4 regions of the Paenibacillus sp. YIM B09110 genome follow, and region 4 is predicted to be linked to each of the others. Evidence: riboswitches for the same ligand, from Rfam matches in the RefSeq annotation. Region 4 holds a riboswitch; each other region holds the start of a gene.
The links. Region 4 has a riboswitch for cyclic di-AMP ahead of V8F51_RS08325 (hypothetical protein). Riboswitches for the same ligand answer to the same signal wherever they lie in the genome.
Positions count from the first base shown of each region.

Region 1: linked by a shared signal. The riboswitch ahead of V8F51_RS23340 (APC family permease) and the one ahead of V8F51_RS08325 (hypothetical protein) in region 4 are both predicted to bind cyclic di-AMP.
Region 2: linked by a shared signal. The riboswitch ahead of V8F51_RS00360 (TrkH family potassium uptake protein) and the one ahead of V8F51_RS08325 (hypothetical protein) in region 4 are both predicted to bind cyclic di-AMP.
Region 3: linked by a shared signal. The riboswitch ahead of V8F51_RS24395 (ubiquitin-like domain-containing protein) and the one ahead of V8F51_RS08325 (hypothetical protein) in region 4 are both predicted to bind cyclic di-AMP.

Region 1 is NZ_JBANSP010000019.1:83,679-89,534, forward strand. It holds gene V8F51_RS23335 (glycosyltransferase family 39 protein) at 1-81, shown strand, start outside; gene V8F51_RS23340 (APC family permease) at 231-2,057, opposite strand; cyclic di-AMP (ydaO/yuaA leader) riboswitch at 2,156-2,352, opposite strand; gene V8F51_RS23345 (sensor histidine kinase) at 2,552-3,988, opposite strand; gene V8F51_RS23350 (response regulator transcription factor) at 3,988-4,740, opposite strand; gene V8F51_RS23355 (hypothetical protein) at 4,924-5,649, shown strand.
Region 2 is NZ_JBANSP010000001.1:81,537-87,392, forward strand. It holds gene V8F51_RS00360 (TrkH family potassium uptake protein) at 1-1,224, opposite strand, end outside; cyclic di-AMP (ydaO/yuaA leader) riboswitch at 1,319-1,493, opposite strand; gene V8F51_RS00365 (CPBP family intramembrane glutamic endopeptidase) at 1,741-3,375, shown strand; gene uvrC (excinuclease ABC subunit UvrC) at 3,341-5,242, opposite strand; gene V8F51_RS00375 (YqzM family protein) at 5,447-5,593, shown strand; gene V8F51_RS00380 (YezD family protein) at 5,723-5,856, opposite strand, start outside.
Region 3 is NZ_JBANSP010000022.1:9,561-15,416, reverse strand. It holds gene yabG (sporulation peptidase YabG) at 1-541, opposite strand, end outside; gene rsmA (16S rRNA (adenine(1518)-N(6)/adenine(1519)-N(6))-dimethyltransferase RsmA) at 632-1,546, opposite strand; gene rnmV (ribonuclease M5) at 1,551-2,099, opposite strand; gene V8F51_RS24395 (ubiquitin-like domain-containing protein) at 2,364-3,512, opposite strand; cyclic di-AMP (ydaO/yuaA leader) riboswitch at 3,767-3,952, opposite strand; gene V8F51_RS24390 (TatD family hydrolase) at 4,137-4,910, opposite strand; gene V8F51_RS24385 (HD domain-containing protein) at 4,918-5,856, opposite strand, start outside.
Region 4 is NZ_JBANSP010000004.1:367,380-373,235, reverse strand. It holds gene V8F51_RS08335 (ABC transporter permease) at 1-116, shown strand, start outside; gene V8F51_RS08330 (hypothetical protein) at 193-624, opposite strand; cyclic di-AMP (ydaO/yuaA leader) riboswitch at 630-800, opposite strand; gene V8F51_RS08325 (hypothetical protein) at 866-1,261, opposite strand; cyclic di-AMP (ydaO/yuaA leader) riboswitch at 1,267-1,426, opposite strand; cyclic di-AMP (ydaO/yuaA leader) riboswitch at 1,824-2,030, shown strand; cyclic di-AMP (ydaO/yuaA leader) riboswitch at 2,056-2,238, shown strand; gene V8F51_RS08320 (hypothetical protein) at 2,369-2,764, shown strand; gene kdpF (K(+)-transporting ATPase subunit F) at 2,907-2,984, shown strand; gene kdpA (potassium-transporting ATPase subunit KdpA) at 3,000-4,679, shown strand; gene kdpB (potassium-transporting ATPase subunit KdpB) at 4,698-5,856, shown strand, end outside.

The sequences.
Region 1 (5,856 bases), on a different contig from region 4:
GCATTTGCTATTCATGCGTTCATACCGAAAGCGCAGCTGCACTCGAGCCGTGCCAAAAGCTCAAGCAGCTTGCACGGTTAAGCTTAATACCGAAATAACTGGAATTACTCCTTTTATTTTCGAGGTTGAGGGCCATTTTGGAGTAATAACTGGAAAAAACCCCGTTATTGATAAGAAAAGCTGCACCATAAGTACGCTTATGGTGCAGCCTCTCCCTTTAAACCAACCTATTACTTTTTCAAATGATACGGTACGGTCGTTACGATCACGTCTTTGCGATGAAGCAGATTGGCTCTAATCATGAAGCTGGTCTGGTTGTGCAAAATATTGTGCCAGCCCTTCTTCGGAATGAACTGCGGGATAACAACCGTCACCTGATAATTCGACTCGCTTGCCTTACGCTGAACGGTATCGACGAACTTGAGCAGCGGATGGATGATCGTTCGATACGGCGAGTGGAGCGTCACCAACCGTACGTCAGGCATAAACTTCTCCCACTTCTCCTCGAACGCCGCTTCATCCTCCCGCTCGAAAGGAATGTACACCGCAATAATCTGCTCGGCTCTCAGCGACTTCGCGTAGTTGATCGAATTCTCGACGACATGCGTAATGCCGGCCACCGGCAAAATAATGACGTTGCCCTCTATCGCAACTGGCGGCTCGCAGGTCGCCAGGCGCAGCTGCTCCCCTACCGCTTCATAATGCTTCTTGATCCGCATGAACAAATAAATGATTAGCGGCAAGAAAATGAGAATCGACCATACTTGCTCGAACTTCGTCAGGAAGAACATTATCGTGACAACGAAGCTAATAAGTGCTCCCGTCGCATTAATAATAAGCTTCGTTACCCAGCCTTTCGGCTTCTCACGAATCCACTTCACGATCATGCCCGTCTGCGACAGGGTGAACGGAATGAACACGCCTACCGCATATAGCGGGATCAGATGCTCCGTCTGTCCGTGGAACGCAATAATGAGAATGATGGACAGTACGCCCAAAATAATAATGCCGTTCGAGTAGCCGAGCCGATCGCCCCTCACCGTGAACATGCGCGGAATGAACTTATCCTTCGCCAAATTCACCGCAAGCAGCGGGAAAGCCGAATAGCCCGTATTAGCCGCAAGAATGAGAATAAGTGCCGTCGTGCCTTGAATGAAATAATACATAATGTTGCGTCCGAACGTCTCTTCGGCGATCTGCGATACGACCGTCACTTCCACCTTTGGCGAAATTCCGTAATAATAGGCGAGCCATACGATACCGGAAAATAACACCGCAAGCAGCGCCCCCATCGCAACCAATGTCTTCGCCGCATTGTTCGGAGCAGGGTCCTTGAAGTTCGGAATCGCGTTCGATATCGCCTCAACGCCCGTCAGCGCCGAGCTGCCCGATGCGAAAGCCCGCAGCAGCAAGAACAGGCTGATACCCGCAACCGGCGTGCCAAGCGGCGGATGCAGCTCCGGCGATACGTGACCGGTAGCGATGTTGTAGATACCGACGCCGATCATGATGAACAGCGCCAACACGAACAAGTACACGGGATAAGAGAGAATCGAAGCCGATTCCGTCACGCCCCGCAAGTTCAATATCGTGATGAAGATGACGAAGACCACCGCGATCAGGACTGTGTATTCATGGAGGCTGGGAAAAGCCGACGTAATCGCGTCGGTTCCGGCCGATACGCTTACCGCAACGGTCAATATATAATCGACCAGCAGCGCGCCGCCTGATATGAGCCCCGGGAACAGGCCGAGATTTTGTTTCGATACAACATAAGCGCCGCCGCCATGCGGATAAGCGAATATAATTTGTCGATACGATAAAATTAATGCCGTCAATAAAATCAATACGCCAATTGCAATCGGAACAGAATACCAGAACGCCGCTACGCCAATCGTCATTAGCACAAGCAGAATTTGTTCCGGACCGTAAGCAACCGAGGATAATGCGTCCGAAGACAGAATAGCGAGCGCCTTCGTCTTCGCGAGCTTCTGCTCGCCAAGTTCCTTCGACTTCAGCGGTCGACCGATTAATAATCTTTTGATTGAAGCTAACATGCTGTCACCGCCGTCAAAGAATGGTTTTTCCTTAAAAAAGAGCATAACAAAAAAAGCCGCAGGGAAATCCCCGCGGCTATAAGACGAGCCGTAGTTGATTCACCTCTCCATACACGCTTACAAGGTTAGCTGACGGATTCGGGCGTTTAGAGTCGCCCTACCTCGAGCGCGCCCTCATGAAGACGGCGACTCTCGGATTCACCCCGGCGACGTAGCAAGCTTTCGCTTATGCTGCGCGTCGCAATTGGTTCCCCTGCTTTCCGCTTCGAGATCGGAAACTCAGCGATCGTGAATATATATTTTAGTGCATTACGATCATAGTCCTCTGGGAATGGAATGTAAACCAACGTTTTCGTTCAAAAAACGTTAAAAAAGCGTTAGAAAATCCATGAATGCGCATACATGACCGCAAGACGCGGCGCACGTCCCTGCTTTGCGCATTTTAATCGTTCAATCGCCCCAATATCCGCTTTAGACTTAAAAATAGTCATTCGTCATGCGGTCGCAGCGGGGAAAGCGAGCGAAAACTCCGCACCGCCGCCTGCTCGATTGGCTGCCATAATGTTGCCGCCGCACCTTTCGACAATCGCGCGGGCAATCGCGAGCCCCAGCCCGCTCTCGCCGTCTTTGCCTTTCACGAAGCGATGGAACAGGTAAGGCAGCAACTCTTCAGGAATGCCGTTGCCGTCATCGGAAACCGATAATTCGACCCGTCCGCCATGAACCGCCGCATGAATATAAATATGCTTGTTCGCATAGCGAACCGCATTGGACGAAATATTAAGCAGCGCTTGCAGCAGCTTATCCCGGTCGGCGAGTACGAGCATATCGGCATGCTCTTCGATGGAAGGATGAAGGGCCAGCTGTTTTTTGACGAGCAAAGGGTTGACGCGTTCGATCGTTTCCGTAAGCAGCTCCTTGACGTTGACGACAACCGGCTTATAAATATCTTCTTCGCTGTCGAGCTTGGCGAGCAGAGTCATTTCCGTCACAATGTTTTTCAATCTTGCGCTCTCGCTTAATATAATGTCCAACCCTTTGCGAACGGATTCGCCTTCGAACACGCCGTCCCGAATACCTTCCGTATATCCCGCGATTGACATTAACGGCGACTTCAGTTCATGGGAAGCATTCTGGAAAAACTGCTTCTGCGCCCGATTGAACCGATGCAGCTCGCCGGCCATTTCATGAACGGTCCGCGCGACTGCGCCAATCTCGCCGCTCGCTTTCACAAGCTGTACGTCGGCGAATTGCCTTCCCTTCACTTTCGTCAGCTCCTCCTTCAGCCTGATTAACGGCTTAATAAGCTTCCTCGTAATGAGATGACTAAGGACGAGTATAAGAACGCCGCCAATCGCGAATACGAGCAGCAGACGTCCAAGCAGCGCACGCTCGATTTCTTCGATCTTGCTAACGGAGGTTAACAGCGTCAGCTTGCCTTGGGGAACAGCCGTTACGTCGACCAAATACCGACTGTCGCTGCCGTCCCAGATTTTATCCAAATTAATGGATTCGACTGCTTTGGCCGTCGCGACTGGGACCGCTCCCGATTGTGTCGCCGTCGCCGTCTCCAGTATCATCGCATTCGAGCTGATTATATTGATCGAGGCCATCGGGATCAGCTCGTCTGTATTCACATCGACATAATTGCCGTTATTATCCGTTACGATTGCCGAAATACCCGATGCCGTAACTGGCGACAGCGTAACTGCCTCTCCTGACAGCTTTGCAGAATCAAGAGATGTAACGGCTGTCAACGTTGTATGATTCTCAAGCGACTTCGTTATTTCGGCGCTTACCTGCTTCATATCTTCTTTCTGGGCAACCATGAAATGATCAAGCAGCACAAAATGGATCAATACCGCCGTCACCGACAACACGATTACAAGAGCAGCGCCGAAAGCAATATTGATCTGATGAACGAGCTTCATTATGCATTCACACCCCTGTCCGTGCGCATCCGATAGCCGTGGCCCCATACCGATTCAATGGGCAGATGCTCGATTTTTTTACGAATTCGCTTAATCAAATGATCGACGGCGCGGTCGCTGCCGAAATAATCGTCGCCCCATACGAGCGTCAAAAGGTCGGATCTTGTAAAAGCGCGGTTCGGTTGCTCAATGAACACTTTGAGCATGGTGAATTCCTTGCTCGTCATGTCGACTTCTGTCTCCTGCCAGAATACGCGCCTCTCCTCCGGCAGCAGCTTAAGCTCGCCTAGCTCCAGTCTTGCCCCCTGCAGCGCCGGATCAGAGCCAACTGCCGTTCCCGTTCCATGTCCAGGAAGCATCCCTTCCTCTCCCTGATTCAGCTTGTTCCAGCGCTTCAGCTGCCGATTGATTCTGGCGACAAGCTCTCGCGGACTGAACGGCTTCACCATGTAGTCATCGCCGCCAAGCTCTAGTCCCAATATTTTATCGACTTCCGTATCCTTGGCCGAGATCATAATGATAGGCACTTCAGCTTCGCTGCGAATGCGCCTGCACAGCTCGTAGCCGTCCATGCCGGGCAGCATAATATCAAGCACCCATAGATCGGGCGGGTTCGTCCGCCATAACGCCAAAGCTTCTTCAGCGGATTCCATTCCGATCGTCTCGTATCCTTCCTTCCGCAAGTACATTTCAACAAGATGGCGTATATGCTGGTCATCGTCCACGACGGCGATGCGGTAATTAGTAAGCAAAGCGCTCAATGCCATGCCCTCCCATTCAAGCCTTTAATGATCCATTCTTATGGTTCAAGTATACCAAGCAGGCCCCGCTAATGGGGTCATGCCATCGTTTTTCCACAAATACACCAACGTTGTGCCACACTCGTCCGATACTCTTAGAGCTGTAACACAAACCTATTGGGAGAGTGAATAAATATGAACCGCAAACTAGTCATTTCCAGAGCCGTCCTATCGTCCGCGCTATTATTAAGCGCAATTGCCGCTCCGTCCCTGTCGAGCGCAGCAAGCGCAAGCGGAAATACGCCGATCATCAAAGGGGAGGCGAAGCAGCTAGCTACGCTAACTAAGGCAAGCACTTTGGAAGCCTCGTCCGTCGTGTACAGCTTCAACAATCCCGTTGAGCTTGCCGAGCAATATGCTCCGGAGACCGTACCAGCCTGGAAGAAGGCGTTGGAGCAATACGAGAAGCATGTCGGAACGGCGATCTCATTCCACAACGCCGGTATTGCCGTCCAAGCCCTCCCTCTCGCAGAAGGAGAAGTACCTGCTTTCGAAGTAACGGAGAACATTGATCTGACAAAGCTCGAGGAAGGCACGTCTACGCTGACTTCCGCAAGCGCTTCGGGCGTTCAGTTGAAAAGTGTCGACCTGACGAAAGCCGTGAGCGCCCAGCCAATCAAGCTGGACGATGTTAAGATGATAAATGCAGAGCTTATCAACATTAGCGTGAGCCAAAGCGACGAAGCCGCCGTTACCGTTACGGAGGCAAACGATGCGGACATGTCGTTTATTCGTGCCGAGATCGCTTTGTCAAAAGCCGTTCAGTCCGAGGACGCAGCGGCGATCAAGCAAGCACTGGGCGCTTTGCTCGAGCAATACAATGTGCAAATCGCTGAGTGGGAAGCGGCAGCAACGAAGTAATTACCGCTCATGAGTTATACGTAATAGAAGAGGATGTCCCGCAATGACGAGCGGGACATCCTCTTCTATTTTTGCTACCTGCGTCTGTAAACTTTTATGAAAATATTAAAGCGATCTTAATAGTTCTTAATGTTTTCTTTCCGGATTATTTAATTCCGCTCCCTATAATCAAGGGCAAGCTCGGAATTCGAGAGGAGAGAAAATAAT
Region 2 (5,856 bases), on a different contig from region 4:
TTTGCTAATATCGCTAAGCTCCGGGGTCAATCCAATGGATAGTCCTACGGTGCCGAACGCAGATGTTGCTTCGAACAATATTTTCATGAACGGCTGATTTTCGATCGTTGCAAGGATCATCGTCACGACCACAACGAGCGTTAACGACAAAATCGTAATCGTCAGCGCCTTGAATATGCGGTCCTTAGCAAGCCGATAGCGGAAGAAGACGATATCCTCGCGTCCGCGAATCATCGAGATTACGGCGCCGACAAGCACCGTGAACGTCGTCGTTTTAATGCCGCCCCCTGTCGAGCCCGGCGAAGCGCCGATGAACATAAGGATGATTGTAAAGAAGACGGTAGCCTGCCTTAGAGCTGTATAATCGAGCGTATTGGCGCCAGCCGTGCGCGGCGTAATGGATTGAAATAATGATGCCCATATCTTGCCTCCCCAATCGAGCGAGCCGAGCGTGAGAGGGTTCGTGAATTCGAAAACAAACAACACAATCGTTCCTAACGCGATCAGCGTTCCCGTCATGGCGAGGACGATTTTACTATGCAGCGATAGCTTGCGCTTCTTCCGATATTCCATTAGATCGGACATAACAACGAAGCCGAGTCCTCCGAATACGATTAGCATCATCGCGGCAATATTAACGATTGGATCGGACACATACAGCGTTAAGCTGCGGTAATCTCCGAAAATATCAAATCCGGCGTTGTTGAATAGCGACACGGCGTGGAATGCACCGAAAAATGCTGCCTTGCCAAGCGGCATATCGAACGAGAATCGGAACGTGAACAGCAGCATCCCGACAAGTTCAATAGACAGCGAGTAATAGATGACACGGCGGATTAGCCTAATAATGCCCTCCATGCTTGTCTGATTCATCGCCTCTTGAAGAATCAGCCTCTCGCGCAGCGATATTTTTCGCCGTAAAACAAGAGCGATTAGCGTTGCCATCGTCATGAAGCCGAGGCCGCCAAGCTGGAACAGCACCATTAGAACGATTTGGCCGGCTGTCGAGAAATAAGTGCCGGTATCAACGACGACGAGTCCGGTAACGCAAGTCGCCGAAGTGGCCGTGAACAAAGCGTCTATAAAGTTCAGCCGTTCCCCTGTCGCCGAAGCGAAGGGCAAAGAGAGCAGAAATGCCCCAATGAATATAATGAGCGCGAAGCCGCTAACGAGTATCCTTGGCGGAGACCAGTTCTTCACGTCCCAAATCCATGCAAATTTCATCTTATATTGTGCACCTCAATCTTCGAAAATCTACTGCGTTATCGTTATAAGCGCACAAAAAAAAGCACTGGAAGCTCAAGTGCTCATGAAGATGAGTCCTGTTCCAATACGCCTACGAGGTTAGCTGACGGATTCGGGCCTGGACAGGCAGCCCTATTCAATCGCCTGAAGCTGCGCTCCGGCAATGTAGAAATTCACCCCATGCCGCCGAATGCCCGGCAACAATTTGGTTCCCCCGTTTTCCTAAGGAAATTCGGCTGTGCTATTCATTTGGTATGACGATAACGATTATAAGCCCAAATACGTGTCTGCATAAAGCTCCCTTTTCTCACATTAGAGGCTATATTCGACCAAAAAGACGCAGTTATGCGCTTCACCTTGCCCTACACTTCATGAACATCGTTATTTCGCGGGATTATGAAAATAAAGACCTAGTTTCAATGGATAATTCAGGGAACGTTGTGATATGGTAGTATAGTATGCTTCATCCTACTCCTATACGCATGAGGTGAACTGATGATCGATTCAATTAAGCACAAGGAATGGAAGCGTTACATATGGGCAGCCGTTATTTGTCTTTTAATTTACATGTTCGTCGATATCGTCCCGTTAATAAAGGCGAGCTCTTCAGATGAGCTAGGCGGCAGAGCCATAAGCAAAGCACAAGCGGAGCAGGCAGCCTCGTCATTCGCCGAGAAGCTCATAGGACACGAGGTGGACTCCGCCAAAGCCGTCCATCAATCCGACAAGCTTATGAACGGCTACCTTACGCGCGATGAGCTGACAGAGGCGTATGCCGATCTATACGATAAGCAATTCCCAACCGATACGTATCAAGTCGAGGTCGACTTCGAAGGAGCAGGCGGCAAAGGATTCGTCTATGTACATATGCAGAGTGAACGTATCGTTGCCTGGAATCTGCATGGCGGCGAGCACGTTCTCGACGACAATCCGGAAATCGACAAGCTGAGCATCGCGTTGCTAGAGGAGCAAGGGTTCCGTGCAGAGGAGCTTGCAAGCGGAGCGGCCTATCCGAACGGCGAGTGGGGAGTTAGCCCAAGCGACCATTCGATCGGTCAATCGAAGCTGCAAGTGACGATTGCCGTAAGCTTGATCGAAGGCGAGCCCGTCATGACGAAATACAAGCCAGCCTTCATTGCGCCGGCAGAGTATAGGGACTATGTGAAAGGCCAAGACAAGTGGGCGCAATTCATGACCGGCTTCGGCTACTTCCTCATGAGCTTCATCCTGTTCGTACTTGCAGTCATCTACGCCGTCCTTTACCGGGGACATACGTCATTCAAGCGAGGAATCGTACTCACTATCATTTACTTCGTTACGTACGTCATCATCAATATGAACGTACTCGACGGAGTTAGAGCATCGCTTGGCGAAAATGAGCTCGGCGGTCAGACGATTCTGATTACCGCCATATTCACCGTCCTATTGTCTATTCCGATGGCCGGCTCGATCTATATCTCGCTTGTGGCGGGCGACGGCTTGTGGAAATCGCAGGGACGCGCCTTATGGCCGCGCTTCGGCCAGCCGGGGTACGGAACGTACGTGTGGCGCAGCATGGGGCTTGGCTACTGCTTCGCCGCTATTCTGTTCGCGCTGCAGGCGGCCATCTTTATCGGCTTGAAATTCACGATCGGCACCTGGTCGACCAGCGACGTTACGCAATCGCCATACAACATGAGTTATCTATGGCTCATGCCCGTGCTTGCTTGGGCGGCAGCTATATCCGAAGAAGCCGTGTTTCGGTTCTTCGGCATCGGCCTGTTCCGCAAATGGTTCAAAAATACGTTCGTAGCAGCCATTATTCCAACCGCATCATGGGCGCTCGGCCACGTCATGTACCCGCTATACCCGTCGTCGACAAGGCTCATCGAGCTAATGATTATCGGGCTGATCTTCAGCTTCATCTTCGTTAGATACGGCTTGATCACGGCGATGTTCACGCATGCGATATTCAACAGCGTCGGCGTAGCGCTTACTATCGTTACCGTCGGCTCGGCGTTCGATATCGCATCCGGCATCTTCTTCGTTGTTCTGCCGATCTTCATCGCATATGTGATTAAGTATTTGGATGACAAAAAAGAGAAGAAACCGCCGATTACGACGATTCCTCCTCATTTAGAGCAGCAATAATTTGTCCAGCCAGCTTTTCCCCGATAGATAGAGGCCTGAAGTCTTCGACGGAGGCCTCTTTTATTTTGCGGATCGAGCCAAAGTGCTTGAGCAGCAGCTTGCGCCGCTTCTCGCCAATGCCGGGAATCGAATCGAGCTTCGATTCGACCATCGACTTGGCGCGCTGCTCGCGGTGGAACGAGATCGCGTAACGATGCACCTCGTCCTGTATGCGCTGAAGCAGATAGAACTCCTGACTGTCGCGCGGCAGGGGCACAACCTCAGGCGGATCACCCGTCATGAGCTGCGCCGTCTTATGCTTCGCATCCTTCACGAGGCCGCAAACCGGAATGGATAAGCCCAGCTCATTCTCCAGCACGTCCAGAGCGGCCGATATTTGCCCTCTGCCGCCGTCGACGACGATTAGATCAGGCGGCGTCAGCTGCTCCTTAAGGACGCGCTCATAGCGTCTGCGAATGACTTCGCGCATCGTTTCGTAATCGTCGGGTCCCGTTACGGTCTTCACCTTATATTTGCGGTACTCTTTCTTGTCCGGCTTGCCGTCCGTGAAGACGACCATCGCCGATACAGGGTTCGTCCCTTGAATGTTCGAGTTATCGAACGCCTCAATGCGATGTACTTCGGCTAATCCTAACCAATCCGCAAGCGACTCGGACGCCTTCACGCTGCGTTCCTCATCACGGGCGATCAGTCTGAACTTATCCTCAAGCATTACCTTCGCATTCTCCATCGCCATAGAGACGACTTCGCTCTTGCGTCCGCGCTGCGGCATGAGCACCTTCACCTTAAGCCAGCTGTGCAGCGAAGCCATCACATCATCCGCACGCGAGCCTGCAGCCGCTTCTTCGGATTCGGATTCGGCGTCACCGTTCAACATAGCCGCAGTCGCTTGCTCCTCAGCTTGCTCCAGTTCAGGAGGCAGCGGCAAGAAAATTTGCTTGGGCAGCGCCGGATTGTCGCTATAATATTGCGTGACGTATGTCATGAAGTCATCATACTCTTCGCCGTAGTAAGGGAAGGTCGACGCATGACGCTCAATCATTTTGCCATGGCGCATATACAGAATTTGAACGCACATCCAGCCCTTCTCCACCGCATAACCGAATACGTCGCGGTCAAGCGCATCGGAGAGCGTAATTTTCTGCTTCTCCATCACAGCCTCGATCGCCACGATCTGATCGCGGAATTCCTTTGCCCGCTCGAATTCGAGCTCCTCGGCTGCCGCTTCCATCTTCCGCTGCAGCTCCGCCTTCACGACATCCTGGCCGCCGCCGAGGAAACGGGTAATTTCCTGTACCATCGTGTCGTAGGACTGCTGTTCGACCTCGTACTCGCAAGGAGCAAGACATTGACCTAGATGATAGTATAGACATACTTTGTCCGGCAGCGTCTTGCACTTCCGCAGCGGATAGATCCTCTCCAGCAGCTTAAGCGTCTGCTGGGCCGCATAGGCGTTCGGATAAGGGCCGAAGTACTTCGCTTTATCTTTCACAACACGCCGCGTCACCTCTAGGCGCGGATGCTTCTCGCTCGTTATTTTAATATAAGGAAACGTCTTGTCATCCTTTAGCAACACGTTATAACGGGGATGATATTGCTTGATGAGATTGCACTCCAGAATGAGCGCTTCCATATTGCTGCCGGTCACGATAAATTCGAAATCGCGTATTTCCGAGACGAGACGCTGCGTCTTCCCGTTATGGCTGCCGTTGAAATAGGAGCGCACGCGATTCTTCAATACTTTCGCTTTGCCTACATATATAATGACGTCGTCGCCGTTCTTCATCAGGTAACAGCCCGGACCGTCGGGAAGCAAGGCTAGCTTGTTTCGTATAAGTTCTTTTGCTGCTATTAACTGCTGATCCATGCTTGCACCTCCGATTGCCATACAATCCTGTTCACATTTTAGCATAAAAGGGCGTAATTTTGTCTCATATTTGTCACGACTGGTTGCTTTACAATTGTTCGACTGTTTCGGTATACTAATATAAGTTGAAATAGCCGATACTGTAGGAGACGACCGCTTGCGGCTGTCGCTGCAGCATCCGGTCTTTCAAGGAGGACGTCTACGATGGAAAACGTAAGAGATCCGCGCGAGCACTTCAATGAAGAGCCACGCCACGACTTGATGGACGTCGTATTCGGCTTTGGCGGCATGCTCGGTTTCATGACCGTAGTATTCGCTGTAGCTGTAATCGTTAAGTTCATCATCTCGTAAAACATTTAAAGGAGGATAGGCCGCCTGGCTTATCCTCCTTTAATATGTATCTGCCAACATACAAACAAAGAGCTTCGATACCAAGGCTAAGCTAGCCTTCGGAATCGAAGCTCTTCTTCTTGAATTGGTCTATTGAACAATTCGCAAGCCGTCACTAGCTGCTGCGTTGTTATCGCGGCCTTTGGTCGACTGCTGCTCGGATTGATTTTGCTTCGAAGAGGGCTGATCGTATCGTGTGCGTTCCAATCGATCAATCTGTACGA
Region 3 (5,856 bases), on a different contig from region 4:
GCGAGTTTTTGTAGCTGCCTAGACTATATAGGTCCTCTTGCATCCGATTTTTAAGCACGCCGTCATGGCCGGTTATAACGACGATGTCCGGCTTCACTTGGGGAAGCAGTCGGTACAGCACGTCAGCCATCTGAGATTCATGGACGTGCAGACCATGTGAGGGCACATGCATCGTGTTATAAAGCTGCATGCTCTTCTTCAAGTAGTTGTTGTCCCCATCCAGGTGCAGCACCTTTCCGGGCACTTCGAAGAAGGGCTGGCTCTCCTGCGTTGCAAGCCGGATATTATCGACGGTCTCGACCGCCTGGCGTTCTCTCTGATTGTGCATGCGCTGCAGCGAATCATTAACTTTGATACGAACTTGCTGAACCGCTCTTGTCGACTCCGGATCGCGAACGACCGACAGATCGGGAATAGGCGCATCCGCAAGCAATCGGTAGTCCGTGCCTTTCAGGACGGCATGATGTGTTCGAACAGCTTCAACTCGGAACAGCACGTCACCGCCATACGATTTGCGGACGACCAGGTCCCCTTGCTTCATGGGTAAATCACCTCTTCGTCTATCCTATGGGCAGACAGGGCGAATGGTGAGTATTATTATGCGCTGAGGCCGACAGATCAGGAGAGAGGCTTAGCCTCTCCAGCCCGCTTCCAGCATCGCGCGGCTAACGCTTGCGAATTCCTCCAAGGACAGCGTCTCTCCGCGGCGCGTTGGGTCAATTCCAATACCTGTGAGCAGCGCCGTCAGCGCCTCACGCTTGTCCTTGCCAACGAAAGCGGTCAAGTTGTTGAACAGCGTCTTGCGGCGCTGTGCGAAGCTGGCTTGAACGACGCGGAAGAAATGATCCTCATCCGGCACGTCAACAGCCGGCTTCTCGCGCAACGACAGCTTGATGACCGCCGAATCGACGTTCGGCTGCGGAATGAATACCGTATGCGGCACAATGCATACGACCTTCGGCACGCAGTAATATTGCACGGCTACGCTGAGGCTGCCATATTCCTTGCCGCCAGGCTTGGCAGCCATCCGATCGGCGACCTCCTTCTGAATCATAACGACGATATGCTCCAGCGGCAGGCGCTCCTCGAGCAGCTTCATTAAAATCGGCGTTGTCACGTAATAAGGCAGGTTAGCAACGACGCTAACGCCGCTTACATCGCTAAAGCGATCCTGAAATACTTGCTTTAGATCCAGCTTCAGCACATCGCCGTGAATAACCTCCGTATTCGTCTCTTCTGACAATACGTCACGCAGAATCGGAATAAGACGGTTGTCGATCTCGACTGCCGTTACAGTACCCGCAGAAGCGGCTAGCCTTTGCGTGAGCGCACCGATACCCGGGCCAATCTCTAGCGCGCCCTTCGTCTTGTCGAGCTCTGCTGCCTCGACAATCTTATTTAATATATTTTGATCGATCAGGAAGTTCTGACCTAAGCTCTTCTTGAACGAGAAGCCGTACTTCGCAATAATTTCCTTCGTCCGCTTCGGTGTTGCCACTTCAATAGCCGCTCTGCCTGACGCCGCGGTATTTTCTTGTCCGTTCATATCGCTATCCCTCCAGTTGCTGTTCCATCTCGCGCATAGCTTCGTCGAACTCTGTCTTCGAGATGCGGAAGCTTGTACAACGCTTATAAAATTGCTTGCCGTTCGCATAGCCAATGCCAAGCAGCTTGCCTACCAGCAATCTGCGATTCGCCGCATCGGGATGCACGATCAATCCCGCTTCCATTAAGTGCTCCCAGGTCACCTCGCCAGCCGTATCCGTCGTCTCCGTTCGAAGCTCGGAGAGCGCCTGACGAATAGCTTCGGGGCTTGCGTTCTCAATGCCGATATCGCCCTTGTACAGCGCCTTCTCCTGCGGCAGGAACGCATGTTTGCAGCCCGGCGCATGCCTAGCCACAATCTTACGGATGCGTTCCCCCGCATGATCGGGATCCGTAAATATAATTACGCCGCGGCGTTCATTCGCCAGCGCTATACGGCGCAGCACATCATCGCCGATCGCCGAGCCGTTCGTCTCGATCGTATCGGCTTCTACAGCGCGCTTCACCGCAACAGTATCATCCTTGCCCTCTACGACAATGATCTCCTTAATCACTAAGATCATTCCCTTCCTCATTTACTCAAGCGTAAACGGCTATCGCCATCCTAAGCGGCAATAAGCAAACGTTTCGCGGTTAAATATAGGCCTAGTATAAGTGTGAATTTTATACTTTCCTATATTTTAAATAGCTGCAACAATTGCTGCCTGAATTGCGTCAATAAAACTACAAAAAGAAGAGGCTAAGCCTCTTCTTATGATGGCATATTTAATTGTACATTACGATAAGATGATGATAAACAGTTAGCTGCCGATAAAGCACTAAGTGGATGACGGTTTGTTCGGTCCAATAACGTACACGGTGTAACCCTTCTTGCGTCCGAACTTCTCCGCAGTCTTCTGACTGCCGAAATACACGTCGATCTTATTGCCCTTTATTGCGCTTCCCGTATCCTCTGCCCGGCGGAATCCGATGCCTTCGATGAAGACCCACCAGCCGATCGGGATTACCTTCGGATCAACCGCGATCGTTCTTCCTTCCGTCACTTTCGTTCCGGACGCCGTAATGCCGTATTGCGGGTGACTCTCGTCCTTGCCCGTCGATTCCACGCCTGCAGAATACGCAGTTAACGTGACGTTCTTCAAGATGCTCTTCGCCTTAAGCGTTACACCGTTCTTCGTCAACGTCTCCACAGTAGGACTACTGTTAGAGAGCACGGTTACCTTCGGTTCAGGCTTCTTCGTACCGACTGCCACGACTTGATCGACTGCAGCGGTCTCGATTACTTTGCTGACCATTTGCTTAGAAACAAGCACGCCATCCTCGTACTGCTTCTGAATATGCTCAACGATAAGACCTTGCTTCCCGGTCTGGATCAGCTTCTCCTTGCCGACCTCCAGCGTCGGATCTTCTTTCTTCACGATAGAGAATGGCATCGCCCGCTCGCTCTCCGATACTTTCGTATCGACGCGTACAACGGTTACCGACATATCCTCTTCGACAGATGAGTTAAGCGACGGTACTACTTTATCATGATTACGAACAGAAATATTTAATTGCTCGATCGCCGCTTGCACAGTTCCTTCTGTCGTGTACACCGTTGATGTCTTGCCATCCGCCGTTACATTGACCGCCACCGCATGATTAATTTCAACGCGATCGCCGTCTTTAATGGCTGCATTCAGAGGCACCGAAACCTCGTCATGCTCGCCAATCGTAATAGCTTGTTCATCCAGTAGGCGTTGCAGGACCCATTGCTTTGTTTCTACAACGGTTTCTTGTCCATTCACTACTACGGAGACGCTTTTGACAGCCGTTCCGTACAACAACACCAGTAACATGAAAGTCATAGCGATTGAGATAATAGCACTGAGTAGTATCAAACGCAAATTTTCATGCTTCCATCGCATTGCGAAAGACATGCTGGATGATCGTTTCCCATGGGTGTCCTTTACCTGGATTGTGCCCATTTCATCGGTCCTCCTTCATAGCCCCGCCGCCAAGTGTTACGCATGATTACAACTGACGCGACTATAGTATATTGGCGTGCGAGCACGCAATCCAGTAATTCTACTTCTTTTCTCGATCCTCTCACCTCCATGACTAACCCTATGACGACGATTTCCCGATTATTCGAAAATAAAAAGAAGCCGTCGACAGAGGATCTGTATCGTGGCTTCTCGGGTGTCTACACGAGATATCATAAAAATGGGTGCACGAGGTTGATCGCTCTCTATGAACGCTTACGAGGTTAGCTGTCGGATTCGGGCAAGAGAGCTGCCCTATTCGAAATCGCAATGCTCATGGCAATGGCTTCGAAATTCACCCCTGAAAAGATCAAAGCGCGGTCCTTCAAATACCCGCACTTGGGTCCCCCGTTCTCCTTCCGGAGATTAAGCGCAAACTGGAAATCCAATACAAAAAGTAATAACTCTGAAATGAATCATACCTTCACGGACGGTCTGTTGTAAAGAAGCGATAAAAGACGATTTAAGCGAAAAAGCTGGTTAAAGTCGGAAAAGTTTATAGATTTCTTGAACAAAATCCAGTTTTATCGCCCAAAAGGTCATTGGATCTCTCGTTTCCTACCGTTTTTAAACAATACCAAAACATTTTTTACCGTTTTCGGTCGTGATTTTGGCTATTTCTTCCACGGATTTGCCCAATAGCTCGGCTGCCGACTGGGCGACAAGAGAGACGTAAGCGGACTCATTTCTCTTCCCTCGGAACGGGTGAGGGGTCAAATAAGGGGCGTCCGTTTCGATCAATAATCGGTCCATTGGAACTTGCTTCAGCACCTCTTTTGGCACACGTGCATTTTGGAATGTAACCGGTCCCCCGAACGAGATATAGAAGTTCATATCGAGGCAGGCTTTGGCCGTCTCCCAACTGCCGGAATAGCAGTGCATGACGCCTCCAACCTCTGCAGCATTCTCCTCGCGCAAGATCGTAATGATATCCTCATGCGCATCCCGATTGTGGATGACGATCGGCTTCTTCACCTTTCGAGCCAGTCTAATCTGCTCCCGGAATACACGATGCTGCACATCCTTAGGAGAAGTGTCCCAATGGTAATCAAGGCCTATCTCGCCGATTGCGACAACTTTCGGATGATCGCATAGCCGTTCGATCCATTCCAAGTCGTCTGGCGTCATATCGATGCTGTCGACAGGGTGCCAGCCAACTGCTGCGTAGATAAAGTCATAAGCTTCCGCAAGTGCAATCGTTGTAGGGATCGTCTCCCTGTTAAAACCGATATTGAGCAGCAGATCAACGCCCGCTTCTCTCGCTCGCTCAATTACCTCTGTACGGTCCTCGTCGAACTTATGTGAGTCTAGATGGGTATGCGTATCAAATAAGTATGTCATGTTGATGTTATACTCCTTCATTAAGCTGAAATAGTTGTTTCAGATGAGGACTAATCCGCGAAATATTCATCCTTAGCGGCTCCTCTGGAAAATACAAATGATACTGTCCCTGATGCAAGCCGGTGATCGATCTAACAATGTCGGATTTAGCCGATATTTCACTTATTTCGTCCTGATGATCCAGCAACAAAATCGGCGCTTTTTCTTTCTTTTCTCCCTCTTGTCTGTCGGGACGATAAACGTCGTAAGGCAGATCGAATGGGAAATCGAGCTCCATATGGTACTCCGGATTCATGCCGATCGAGAGGAACAGCAAACGTATTTCTTCTAATAAAGTAGGCTCAGGATCATTGATCGTTATGTACTTGTATAATCGACGATTCAGGAAGCGGTCGCATAGGTCGGCCAGCAGTGAATCGTCCTCTTCGGCCCATTGCATGAATGCCGTCTGCGCAAGCGCTTCATCCAGCTTCAAATAATCGCTGACGGCCATCGTATTATCGAGCAGCCGCTTGACCGATTCTGGCATCCATAAGAAGGAATAACCCTTCTCGTACAGTTCCTTCGCCCGGCGGAAAATTTGCCTCAAAATGATTTCCGAGCTCCTCGTAACCGGATGGAAGTAAATCTGCCAATACATCTGGTAACGCGACATCAAATAATGTTCCACCGCATGCATGCCGCTTTCCTTAACCACAATTTGCCCTTTGTAAGGCCGCATCACACGCAAAATGCGCTCCAAATCAAAATTTCCGTAGTTTACTCCCGTAAAATAAGCATCTCGGAGCAAATAATCCATTCGATCCGCATCCATTTGACTTGATATCAAGCTGACAACAATCGGCTTTGGATATTTTTTCTGAATGACGGCAGCGACATGGCTCGGAAAATCTTCGGATACGGCTCGCAGCACTCGATTGATTTCCGTATCCTCGAGTATAATTTT
Region 4 (5,856 bases):
AGAACGGCAATGACTGGTTCTATATGCTGCTGCCGCTTGCTGGTGTATTGTTCTTGGTACCTTGTCTAGCGGTATGGCATATCGGTGTCCGCCATTATCGTTCGACCGGATCATAAGGATCATAAGCTCGCCATAACGTAAGCAAGCCCGCTCCTTCGCGCTGTAGGAGCGGGCTTGCTTCATTCTAATACGCTAATGGATGGACACATAGGCAACAGAACGGTTCTTAAGTACTGTCTCTTCGGTATTGCCTTCGATGAAGGTAGGATTGTCGGTATGAGCGAGAAGATCGTCGATCGCGGTACAGAACAATTCATTGAGTCTTCCATCGACATGTGCCGGCAGCAGAGAGTCATACAACGAGGCAGAATCCGTGAAAGCTCCGACGAATTGACGCAGCGGCTCACTCCATTGCTTCAGATCGATTTGGCTGTCGGACTCAGGCGCAAAAAATTCACCCCAGCCGACCCCTTTGTTGCTTAGCATTCGAAGACATACGCGATAACCGGAAGAGTCGACGGCGAGGGCAGGAATAACGAACAACTCGATGCGTGTGATGGTGAGACTGTCACTAAGCTCTTGATCGGACAGAAAAGAAAGATGACAATCGGATTTCGTCAACATAAATAAACCTCTCCTTATTTCGCTTACGAGGTTAGCTGTCGGATTCGGACAGAGAGACGCCCTACCAAGGTTACAAATCCTTGGATTCACCCCTTGCGAGCGGATCGATTGATCCAAGTAGTGGCTCGCGTTGGTTCCCCCGCTTTTTCAAACGAAAAATTCAGCGTTAGTATGCCGTATATTATAAATCTATCCACGCCATTTGTAAATGCTTTTCGCTAAATATTCTGACAACTTACCCTTAAAACAGTGAGATATAGGAAACGGAGCACTTCAGTAAATCTCCACTCATGGCCGGATTTAACGTACTCTTGTCGTTCCGAACGTGAATTAGCGCGTCGTTGAACAAACCGTAAATGCGATTGTCAACGGGGCTTTCCTTGGCCTGTATCTCACCTATATAACGATGCAGTATGCTGCCCCATCTGATCCAGTCTGCCGGTTTATCTGCTTCATTCACGAACAACTCACCCCAGCCTAATCCGTTATTCGTTGCTAAATGGAGACAGACGCGATACCCGGCGCAATAACCGTTGTATTCAGGAATGACGAACATCTCGATTCTTCTAATGATTAGCGCCAGGAAGTCGTTGGTGCAAGAAGGTAATGGCTCGTCGATTTGTGCTTGTGTGAACATATGAAATTCTCTCCTCTATTCGCTTACGAGGTTAGCTGACGGATTCGGACTAGAGAGCTGCCCTACCGAGGCATTGCCTCGGATTCACCCCATTCGAACAATCGAACGATTGCTCTTGTTGGTTCCCCCGCTTTATCCTATGGACAAATTCAGCGATAATGATTTGCCTTTTTCGGCTCGACGTCTATCCTAAACCGATTTGAGGCATTTGTAAAAGGTTCATTTTGTTGCACAAGACGCTCTAAGAGCAAATTAGAGGCGCGACGTTCATTTTAACTATGAAAAGAGGCTTTTTCGATAGAATACTCGGTTTTACTTCTGTTATTTAAGATTTGAAAAAAAGCATGCTTGCGCGAGTTGGATACGAAATTCAGGCTTATATGTAATTTTAGAAATCGAGAGATAATTGGCGAAAAAGAGAGGAATATCGAGGTATAACTTTTTGAAAACGTTAACTATCAGTCTATAAGCTCCTATATTATCCAATATGGACGCTGGACCTGCTTTACATAAAATTTGGCTGGGAGTAAGATTCGATACAGGATTCGCAAATGAAGTTGCGATGGACTGATCGCTGAGTTTCCGCGAGGCAAGCGGAAAGCGGGGGAACCAAATGTGAAGCGGTGCGTCTGTACGATGTGAGAGTCGTCCGACAGCACGGCAGGGGTGAATCTTCGAAGAGGCAGCACCATGGATGCCGCTTCGAAGTAGGGCGACTCTCACCGCCCGAATCCGACAGCTAACCTCGTAAGCGTGGTTTGGAGAGAGGAATGATACAACGATTCGTTTTAATTGCTATTTTATCGCTGAGTTCCGCAGCAGTCTGCGGGAACGGGGGAACCAAAGAGCGATGCGCCGCTATGGAGTCGGCCGCATTGGTGCTCATGGGGTGAATCGCAAGGCTTAAGCGCCTTGCGTAGGGCGACTCTCACGCCCGAATCCGACAGCTAACCTCGTAAGCGTAATCGAGAGAGGCAACCATCGCAGTGCCGATTCGGCATGGCTTCCTTAGCCATGCCTCCGAAGAAGCCCGCGGGGAAAGGTCCTCTTTTCCCGCAGGCTTCTTTTTTGTTGCCTTTTTTTTCAGAAATTCGGAGGAGATTGCGGTTGGGCGAGGAGCATATTATCGTTGCCGGGCTTAATGAAGCTGGCAAAGCATTCATAAAAACATTGGTATTTCGCGGACTGCCGTTCATCGTCCTGACGAACAGCAAGCTAGAGGAAAGACAACTGCGTAAGCACGGACTTAACAACGTTTTATACGTGAATACTAATGACAGGAATAGTTGGATGATTCCGGAAAAAATCATTGGCGATGTATTCATCTTTGAGAGCAGCTTAGCGCTTAGCTGCAGGTTCATACAATGCTGCAGAGATTGGACGTCTGGATCGATCTACGTCATTACGACGCATTGGAATCCAAGAGTCATATATAAAGGGCTTGGCGCAGATCACATCGTACATTCGCAAACCGGCGAAATTGGGTTTCTATTGAAAAAATAACTTTTTGTAAATGTCTATAGCAGGAGGGAACTACCTTGATGGATCTGTACATGATTGGTACTTTAATCGTTTGCTTCGGATTGTTTTATGGTTTTCTTGCTTGGTGCGACAGAGCGATTAAGCAAACTGGGGGCGATGGCGAATGATTATCGTAGCAGCGCTTGCCGTACTCGTATTCGGTTACCTCTTATATGCTTTAATTCACCCGGAAAAATTTTAACCAGGAGGAACAACGATGGATATTTTGCAGCTATTAATTGTCATTGCCGTTCTTCTGCTGCTTGTGAAGCCGCTCGGAACGTATGTATATCACGTATTCTCGAACGAGTCCAACCGGCTCGATAAAGTATATGGAGGATCTGAACGGTTCATTTACAGGCTGATTGGACTTAAGAATCGAGCGGGTATGAGCTGGAAAACGTATGCGCTCAGTTTCATCGCCACGAACATCATTTTGGTAGCTTTCAGCTATCTGATTCTACGGCTGCAGCATGCGCTCCCGCTTAATCCGAACGGCATGGCGAGCATGGAGCCTACATTAACGTTTAATACGATTATCAGTTTCATGACCAATACGAACCTTCAGCATTATAGCGGCGAGAGCGCTTTGTCTTATTTCTCGCAAATGGCGGTCATCATGATGATGATGTTCACATCCGCTGCAACTGGGTTTTCAGTCGCAATCGCGTTCGTAAGGGGCATTACGAGCAAAGGAAAAACGATAGGCAACTTTTTCGAAGATTTTGTTAAAGCCCATACGAGAATTTTCCTTCCGTTGGCCTTTATTATTACGCTCGTTCTTGTTGCTCTTCAAGTACCGCAGACACTCGATCCGACGATCGCGATCAAGACATTCGAGGGCGCGGTGCAGCAAATTGCGATCGGACCGGTCGCTTCGTTGGAATCGATCAAGCATCTCGGTACGAACGGCGGCGGCTTCTTCGGCGTCAACTCGGCTCACCCGTTCGAGAATCCGAATCCGTTAACGAATGTCATCGAAATTTTGTGCATGTGGGTTCTTCCGGCAGCATTGCCTTACACGTTCGGTTTATTCGCCAAAAATAAAAAGCAGGGCTGGATCATTTTTTCGGCCATGATGACTTTGTTCCTCGTATTCCTTAGCGTTGCTTATGGCGCCGAGAAGATGGGCAACCCGGCAATGACCGCGCTTGGCATCGATGCCTCGCAGGGAAGCATGGAGGGCAAAGAGGTTCGATTCGGCATCGCGCAATCTGCTCTCTTCACAACGGTGACGGCGGCTGCGACGACAGGAACGGTCAACAATATGCACGATACGCTTACGCCGCTTGGCGGACTGGTGCCGCTGGCCGAAATGATGCTTAACGTCGTATTCGGGGGCAAGGGCGTAGGGCTAATTAATATGCTTATGTACGCTATCTTGGCTGTGTTTATATGCGGGCTTATGGTTGGACGGACGCCGGAGTTTCTCGGACGGAAGATCGAGCCTCGCGAAATGAAGCTGATCGCCATCGCGATTCTCGCGCATCCGTTCATTATCCTTGTACCGACCGCTCTCGCGTTCATGACGGATCTTGGTTACGCAGCCGTTACCAACCCGGGATTCCATGGTATAAGCCAGGTGCTCTACGAGTATACGTCCTCGGCTGCCAATAACGGCTCCGGCTTCGAAGGACTTGGCGATAATACGCCTTTCTGGAATATTAGCACCGGACTTGTCATGCTCTTCGGACGTTACATTTCGATGATCGCGATGCTCGCCGTAGCGGGTTCGCTTGCACGCAAGCAGCCGGTTCCGGAGACTATCGGCACGTTCCGCACGGATAATAAGCTGTTCCTTGGACTGTTGATAGGTACGGTGTTGCTGATTGGCGCTTTAACATTTTTGCCGGTTATCGTTCTCGGACCGATAGCCGAACATTTGACACTCCGCTAACGGATGAGGTGAACGAAGATGAGTAGAAACCATAGCCAAAAAATGCTCTCTGCCGACGCGGTCAAACGCGCGGTGCTGGACAGCTTCATTAAATTGAATCCACTTGTTATGATGAAAAATCCGGTCATGTTCGTTGTAGAGGTCGGTACGGTTATCGTCCTATTGATGGCCCTATTTCCCGGATATTTCGATGCCAAGCAAAACGTTGGCTTTAATCTGACCGTGTTCGTCATTCTGTTCGTTACGTTGCTGTTCGCGAACTTTGCGGAAGCAATCGCGGAGGGCCGAGGCAAAGCGCAGGCCGATTCGCTCAAACGGTCGAAGCAGGACATGACCGCCAATAAGCTGGTTGGCAGTACGATTACGGTTGTATCTTCGCCGGAGCTGCGCAAAGGCGATATCGTCGTCGTCTCACAAGGCGAGATGATTCCCGGCGACGGCGAAGTCATCGAAGGTCTGGCATCGGTAGACGAATCGGCCATTACAGGCGAATCGGCACCCGTTATTAAAGAGGCGGGCGGCGACTTCAGCTCTGTGACCGGCGGCACGAAAGTAGTCAGCGACTCGATTAAGGTGCGAATTACAAGCGATCCGGGACAATCGTTCATCGATCGGATGATCGCGCTCGTCGAGGGAGCCCAGCGGCAAAAAACGCCGAATGAGATCGCGCTGAATACGCTGCTGACGAGCTTGACGATCATATTTTTAATCGTCGTTGTCACTTTGAAGCCTATTGCGGAATACGTGGGCGTCGACTTGGAAATTCCGGTGCTGATTGCTTTGCTGGTATGCTTGATTCCAACGACGATCGGCGGCTTATTGTCCGCGATCGGTATTGCCGGCATGGACCGCGTTACGCAATACAACGTGCTTGCCATGTCGGGTAAAGCGGTCGAGGCTGCAGGAGACATCAATACAATGATATTGGATAAGACGGGAACGATTACGTTCGGTAATCGGATGGCGAGCGAGCTTATACCGGCAGGAGGCCGCAATCAGCAGGCTTTAGCCGAATGGGCTGCGATCAGCTCCATCAAGGACGAGACGCCTGAAGGCAGATCCGTGCTGGAATGGATGAAGAAGCAAGGACTTAGCTACGACGCCTCCATCGCAGAAGGCGGAGAATTCGTGCCTTTCAAAGCGGAAACGCGCATGAGCGGAATAGACTTGCCGGATG